3 regions of the Arthrobacter sp. ZGTC212 genome follow, and region 3 is predicted to be linked to each of the others. Evidence: riboswitches for the same ligand, from Rfam matches in the RefSeq annotation. Region 3 holds a riboswitch; each other region holds the start of a gene.
What was found. Region 3 has a riboswitch for S-adenosylmethionine ahead of CXQ89_RS00130 (LLM class flavin-dependent oxidoreductase). Riboswitches for the same ligand answer to the same signal wherever they lie in the genome.
Positions count from the first base shown of each region.

Region 1: it holds a riboswitch for S-adenosylmethionine, as region 3 does, so the genes downstream of both, CXQ89_RS14775 (bifunctional o-acetylhomoserine/o-acetylserine sulfhydrylase) here and CXQ89_RS00130 (LLM class flavin-dependent oxidoreductase) in region 3, are expected to answer to the same signal.
Region 2: it holds a riboswitch for S-adenosylmethionine, as region 3 does, so the genes downstream of both, CXQ89_RS10775 (flavin reductase family protein) here and CXQ89_RS00130 (LLM class flavin-dependent oxidoreductase) in region 3, are expected to answer to the same signal.

Region 1 is NZ_PJIJ01000003.1:566,481-568,738, forward strand. It holds gene CXQ89_RS14770 (VOC family protein) at 1-526, opposite strand, end outside; SAM riboswitch class IV at 706-821, shown strand; gene CXQ89_RS14775 (bifunctional o-acetylhomoserine/o-acetylserine sulfhydrylase) at 894-2,210, shown strand; gene CXQ89_RS14780 (homoserine O-acetyltransferase) at 2,219-2,258, shown strand, end outside.
Region 2 is NZ_PJIJ01000002.1:889,478-891,735, forward strand. It holds gene CXQ89_RS10765 (nitronate monooxygenase) at 1-60, opposite strand, end outside; gene CXQ89_RS10770 (PhzF family phenazine biosynthesis protein) at 71-907, opposite strand; SAM riboswitch class IV at 1,012-1,129, shown strand; gene CXQ89_RS10775 (flavin reductase family protein) at 1,184-1,690, shown strand; gene CXQ89_RS10780 (hypothetical protein) at 1,910-2,258, shown strand, end outside.
Region 3 is NZ_PJIJ01000001.1:20,938-23,195, forward strand. It holds gene CXQ89_RS00130 (LLM class flavin-dependent oxidoreductase) at 1-1,239, opposite strand, end outside; SAM riboswitch class IV at 1,275-1,389, opposite strand; gene CXQ89_RS00135 (ABC transporter ATP-binding protein) at 1,776-2,258, shown strand, end outside.

The sequences.
Region 1 (2,258 bases), on a different contig from region 3:
GCGCCACACGGTCAGCGGAGCCGGCGATGGTCAGCGAGTCCAGCTTCACGGCACCGGGCATGCCGGGCAGGGCGGCCGAGGGGTGCAGTTCCTCGGTTCCGTCATCCCAGCGCAGCATGTACGGCACCTGGGGGTCGGCGATCAGGCCATTGATGCCGATCTGCCGCCAGGTCAGTTCCTGGCCGTCGGGGAACTTCCGGTTGCCCGGAACGGAGAGCCGTCCAAGCCGTTCTTCAAAGGGGGCGAGGTCATCCACGGCCACGCACCAGCCCATCCAGCCGCCGCCGCACTCCGAGCGCTGGCGCACTGCCTGGCCGAAGGGAGCCTTGTCCGAGGCCGGGTGGTTCAGGGCCTCCACCACCTCGACGTACTGATGGTTGGCCAGGGGAAGGATCATGTTCCGCGTACCAAAACGCGGATGGACGCCGCCCTTGACGAAGTCCGCTCCCAGAGCGTCTGCGATCCTCTCTGTCGTGGCCAAAAGACCGTCGGATTCACTGGCATAAGATACATGGTCCAAGCGCATGCGGCCCATAATGGCACGTTGTGACCAGCGTCTCGACTTAGGGCGACCTAAGGCGGGCCAAAGACGCTTTCCCTGCAGCCGCCGGGAAAAGGTACGCGCCCATCCGTGCCGCCGACGCCCGGGAAATGATCCGTCACACTCCTTGCAGGCGCCGGACTTATCCGTTTTCATAGGGGATAGGTCATGAGTGCCAGCAGATAGCCCCGGCTTGCTGGCCGGCAACCCTCCAACCGCGGTGGGGTGCCCCGGGTGAAGACCTGGCCCTGTCTCAACGGATGCAGGGCAAGCGCGGGTCCCACGTGGCTGCCGGTTACCTTGTTCCGGCCCAAAAGTCTCTGTGCGGCCCTTAGGTTATGGGAGCTAAGCAGTGTCAGAAAACTGGTCCTTCGAAACCCGTTCCATCCATGCAGGCCAGGAGCCCGACGCCGTTACCGGTGCCCGCGCCCTGCCTATTTACCAGACATCGTCCTTTGTCTTTCCCAGTGCGGAAGCAGCGGCCAACCGGTTCGCCCTGGCTGAGCTTGCCCCCATCTACACCCGCATCGGCAACCCCACCCAGGAAGCGGTGGAAAACCGGATCGCCTCCCTCGAAGGCGGAATCGGGGCACTGCTGCTCGCCTCCGGGCAGGCCGCGGAAACCTTCGCCATCCTCAACGTGGCCGAAGCCGGAGACCACATTGTGGCCAGCCCCAGCCTCTACGGCGGCACGTACAACCTGTTCAAGCACACGCTGAAAAAGTTCGGCATCACCACAACGTTCGTGGCCGATCCGGACAATCTGGAGCAGTGGCGGGCGGCGGTGCAGCCCAACACCAAGGCCTTCTTCGGTGAGGTGGTCTCCAACCCCCGCCAGGACGTACTGGACATCGAGGGCATCAGCGCAGTGGCGCATGAGGCCGGTATTCCCCTGATCGTGGACAACACGCTCTCCACCCCGTACCTGATCCGGCCCATCGAGTGGGGTGCGGACATTGTGGTGCACTCGGCCACCAAGTACCTCGGCGGGCACGGTACCGCCATTGCCGGCGTCATCGTGGATTCGGGCAACTTTGACTTCGGTGCCGATCCGGAGAAATTCCCCGGCTTCAACACCCCGGATGAGAGCTACAACGGTCTCGTCTATGCCCGTGACCTGGGCGCCGGCGGCATTCTGGGCGCCAACCTCGCCTACATCCTCAAGGCGCGGGTCCAGCTGCTGCGCGATCTTGGCTCCTCCGTGTCCCCGTTCAACGCGTTCCTCATTGCCCAGGGCCTGGAAACCCTGAGCCTGCGCATGGAGCGGCACGTGAGCAACGCCGTCGCGGTGGCCAACTGGCTGGAAGGGCACGACGACGTCGTCTCCGTCGCCTATGCGGGCCTGGAATCCAGCCCGTGGTTCGAGCGCGGACGCCATTACGGGCCGCGCGGAACGGGCGCCATTGTCTCCTTCGAGATCAACGGCGGCATCGACGCCGGCAAGCGGTTTGTGGATGCCCTGGACCTGCACTCCCATGTGGCGAACGTGGGTGACGTGCGCTCCCTGGTCATTCATCCGGCGTCGACCACCCACAGCCAGCTGGGGGCCGAAGCGCAGCTGGCAGCGGGAGTCAGCCCCGGGCTGGTCCGGCTTTCAGTGGGCATTGAGCACATTGACGACATTATTGCGGACCTCGACGCCGGGTTCCGGGCAGCCAAGGGAGCGTAGCGGGCAGCGTGACACTTCCTTCTACCTCAAACGCTGCCGGAACCGCCG
Region 2 (2,258 bases), on a different contig from region 3:
AGGCCCTCCGGCCATGGGCGCACCGATAACCGGAAGTGTGAGCGAGTTTAGGGTGAACATGGTGCCCGGTTTACAGCGTGACGGTGCCGTCAATGCAGGTGACCGTGGAACCGCCCACCCAGATTTTGCGGTCCCGGGTGAAGACCCGGACCCGGCCGGAGCGCTGGACGGCAGTGCCCTGGGTGACGACGTAGCGTTCCGGTGCCAATGAGGCTCCGATCAGCCACTGGGCGAGTCCGGCGTTGAGGCTGCCGGTGACCGGATCCTCTGCAATACCGAGACCCGGTACGAAGGCGCGCACTTCAAAGTCTGTTTCCGCGTCCGCCGGCTGCGCGCCAATGACGCCCACGCGCAGGTTGCCCATGATCACGGGATTCGGGTTCAGCGCCAGGACGGTTGCGGCGTCCGGGAGCAGCAGTCCCAGCCAGCCGGGTCCGTTGTCGATCCAGTTGGAGGCGAGGATTTGCTCCGGTTCCAGGCCCAGTGCCTTCCGGGCCTGGTCCAGGACATCGTCCTCCAGCTCACCGGAGCGCAGCAGGGGCGGAGCGGCAAACGCCGCGATCCCGGCATTGGCGTGCAGCGTCACGAGTCCTATGCCGCATTCCTGTACGACGACGTCGGGGTACCGGCGCTTGGCCCCGGTCTCCAGCCAGGCGTGGCATGTGCCCAGCGTAGGGTGTCCGGCGAAGGGAATCTCCCCGCCCGGGGTGAAGATCCGGACCCGGTAATCGGCCCCGTCCACAGTGGGCGGCAGGACGAAGGTGGTCTCGGAAAGGTTGGTCCACCGGGCAAAGGAGGCCATCTCGGCATCCGTCAGCCCTTCCGCTTCGAGCACCACCGCCAGCGGGTTGCCCAAATACGGTTCGCTGCCGAAAACGTCCACCTGCTTAAACCACCGCTGTCTCATTCTTCACACTGTATCCCTTCATTCCCATGACTTTTATGAAGCGGAGTTTACGAACTGTGGCGGGGGTTTGTGTCCCGGAACTGCCCGGCCTACGTTGGAGCAGGAATCAAGAGTTCCAGCCACGGGCCCTGGCCGGCTGGACGGCAACCCTCTCGCCGTAGCGGGGTGCTCCAGGTGACGATTCGGCCGCCCGGTTTCCAACCGGCCCGGCAAGTACCGCGCTTCGCTACCGACGTATCGGGTTGCCGGGCGCCTGAGGCAGAGGATCTTTTGAGCATGGCACTTTTGACCGACCTTCAACCCGCTGCATTGCGGCGGGCGTTCTCCCGTTTTCCGTCCGGCGTTGCCGCCCTGTGCGCGGTCATTGACGGCGAGCCGCAGGGCCTGGTTGCTTCTTCCTTCACGGTGGGCGTTTCCATGGATCCGCCGCTGGTGATGTTTGCCGTGCAGAACACGTCCCGCACGTGGCCGGTGCTGCGGGGCTCGGCCCGGATCGGCGTGTCGATTCTGGGTTCTGATCACGAGGGCGTCTGCAAACAGATTGCGTCCAGGGCCGGAGACCGCTTCGCCGGACTGGATCTGCACACGGATGAGTCCGGATCATTGTTCCTGGACCGGGCCGCCCTCTGGCTTGAGTGCTCTGTGGAAAATGAGGTTCCGGCCGGGGACCATCAGGTGGTGCTGCTACGAGTGCACGGCCATGCCTCACACGAGGATGCCCACGAGCCCCTGATATTCCACGGTTCAGCGTTTCGCCGTCTGGGTGTTCCCGAATTCGCCTGACCGGAAAAATGTGTCGGCACCGGAAATACTGAGCCGGGAATTGTTTCCACGGGTTTATGACAGCAGCCGTCCGTTACCAATCCTTTACATACGGATCCGGGTCCACTATCGTTCTTCGGATTACTTCGGAAGGAAGTAGCGGAGATGACCAGAAACAGAAATGCCAATGGACCATCACGGACTAAGGCAAGGCCGGGCAGAGCGTCGGATTTGCCGTTTATGCAGAAGGCCCTGTTTCCCGCAGCGGTGCTGGGCCTGGTGCTGACAGGGTGCAGCGCCCAGGAGGAGCCCGAGGCCGCCTCCTCGAAACCAGCCACATCGTCGTCCACTGCTGAGGAGACCGCCACGGCCTCCCCCTCAGCCCGTACGTCCAGCCGGAGCAGCATCGGCGTGGAACTGCCCCCGGGAAGCACGGAGCCTCCTGCCCCGAACGACCCCGCCATGCTGGCACTGTTCCGGGCGGACAATCCCATCAGTCTCGAGAGCTACTTCCAGCAAAATCCCCAGGGACGCCCTCTCAACGCCAGCCTCGTGCTCGAGGAACCCGGCACCGGGAGGAGCGCCTTCG
Region 3 (2,258 bases):
GGTAATGGCGTAGGCCAGGTTGAAGCCGTCCACATCGGTCTCTTCCACCCACCGGATCAGCTCCTCGGCGACGTCGGACCCCGAGCCCACCAGCCGCGGACCCAGCCCGCCGATCCCCGCGGATTCGGCGATGTCGCGCACCGTCCAGGGTTCGCCGTCGTCCTTCGCTTTTTGGAAGTTGTCCGCGGCAGACTGGATCGCATTGGACTGCACATTGCCCAGCGGCTCGTCCAGGTTGTAGGTGGACAGGTCCACGCCGAGCCAGCCGGACATCAGGGCCAGGGCACCCTCGTCGCTGGCGTACCGCTGGTAGTCCAAATGCTTGGCTTCGGCTTCCTCGGATGTTGCCGCGGTGATGATGGTCAGCAGCGTGTAGATCCGGATGGAGTGGCGGTCCCGGCCGGCGGCTTCGGCGGCATCACGAATCCGGGTGACCGTGGCCCTGAGCTTTTCCTTCGTGGGGGCGCCCACGAAGACGGCCTCGGCATTGCCGGCGGCAAAGGCAATTCCCCGCGGCGAGGCGCCGGCCTGAAAGATCACCGGGGTGCGCTGCGGAGACGGCTCACTGATATGGATGCCGGGAACCTTGAAGTACTTGCCCTCATGGTTGATGTCATGCACCTTCGCCGGGTCGGTGAAGATGCCGCTGTCCTTGTCCCGGACGACGGCGTCATCCTCCCAGGAGCCTTCCAGCAGCTTGTAGATCACCTCGAGGTATTCATCCGCGTGGTTGTAGCGCTCGTCGTGCTCAAGCTGGTCTTCGGCACCCATGTTGCGGGCCGCCGAGGGCAGGTAGCCGGTAACCACGTTCCAGCCAACCCGGCCGTTGGTGAGGTGGTCCAGGGTGGAGAGGCGCCGCGCGAAGGAGTAGGGGTGTTCATAGGCTGTTCCCGCGGTGATGCCGAAACCGAGGTGCTCGGTGACCAGTGCCATGGCGGAGACCAGCAGCAGCGGGTCATTCACCGGCACCTGGGTGCCCTGCCGCAGTGTGGCCTCGTTGGAGTTTCCATACACGTCATAGGTACCCAGGACGTCTGCGATAAAGATGCCGTCAAACAATCCGCGCTCGCAGGTTTGGGCCAGGTTGGCCCAGTAGCGGAGATCCGTGTAATTCGCGGACTGGTCCTGCGGATGGCGCCACAGTCCCGGAGACTGATGGCCCACGCAGTTCATGTCAAAGGCGTTGAACCGGATCTGCCGCCGGCTGTTCTGAGGTGTTGAGGAAGATGATTCGGACACGGGGAAATCCTTCGGGATGGGACGCACCCGCTGGGGCGCCGTACTTGCCGTTCGCGGACGCGACACGGCCGGATCCTCATCTGGGGCACCCCGCTACGGAAAGAGGGTTGCCGCCCAACCAGCCAGAGCTTTGCGTTGGGACTCATGATCCTTCGCCACCAGTATTTGCACAGAGGGGCAGGCATGGAAAGAACATGACCCCGTGTGAACGGATTTATGACCCCGCATGACCACTGGTTGGCAGCATTCCCCATCCTGTCCCAGACTCCACAGATGGATGGCCTGGCCTGCGTCCCCGCCGGCACAGGCGGCGTCGAAATATTACGCGGGGGACTTGCCGGTTTCCGCAATCGCGCGTTTAGTTGCTCTTGACCATCCCGAGCGGCTGAGAGACCTGGATCAGTGAAGCCGCAGCAACCCTGGTTGCCGTACCTCCTCCTTGAGGGACGGCAATAGCGAGGACAACACCGCAGGAGGCCTACCGGCCCAAGGCGTTATCCGTAGGGTGCTACTGCCAGGACCGATGGAGAGTTAACATGACCGCTCTGGCTTCACAGTCCCCTGCCGCCGCGCCGCCCCAAACGCGCGCCGCCGGCTCCGCCCTTCCCGTTGCCTTTTCCTCCCTCGGCCGCGCATTCGGCTCCGGCGGTGAAACCCACCAGGTGCTGCGGGACATCACCTTTGACGTACATGCCGGCGAAGTCCTGGCCATCCTGGGCTCCAGCGGCTGCGGAAAGTCCACGCTCCTGCGGGCCGCAGCCGGCCTGGACGCTCCAACCAGCGGGGAAGTCCGGATCAACGGAACGCCCGTGCGCGGCATTGATGACCGGTGCGCCGTCGCCTTCCAGGAACCGCGGCTGCTGCCCTGGCAAACCCTGCAGGCCAACATCGCCATGGGCCTGCCCAAGGGCATCAGCGCCAAGAACGGCAAGGCCAAGGTGGCCGAACTGCTGGAGCTGGTGGAACTGGCCGCCTTCGCCAAACACCGTCCCCGGGCAGTTTCCGGCGGCATGGCGCAG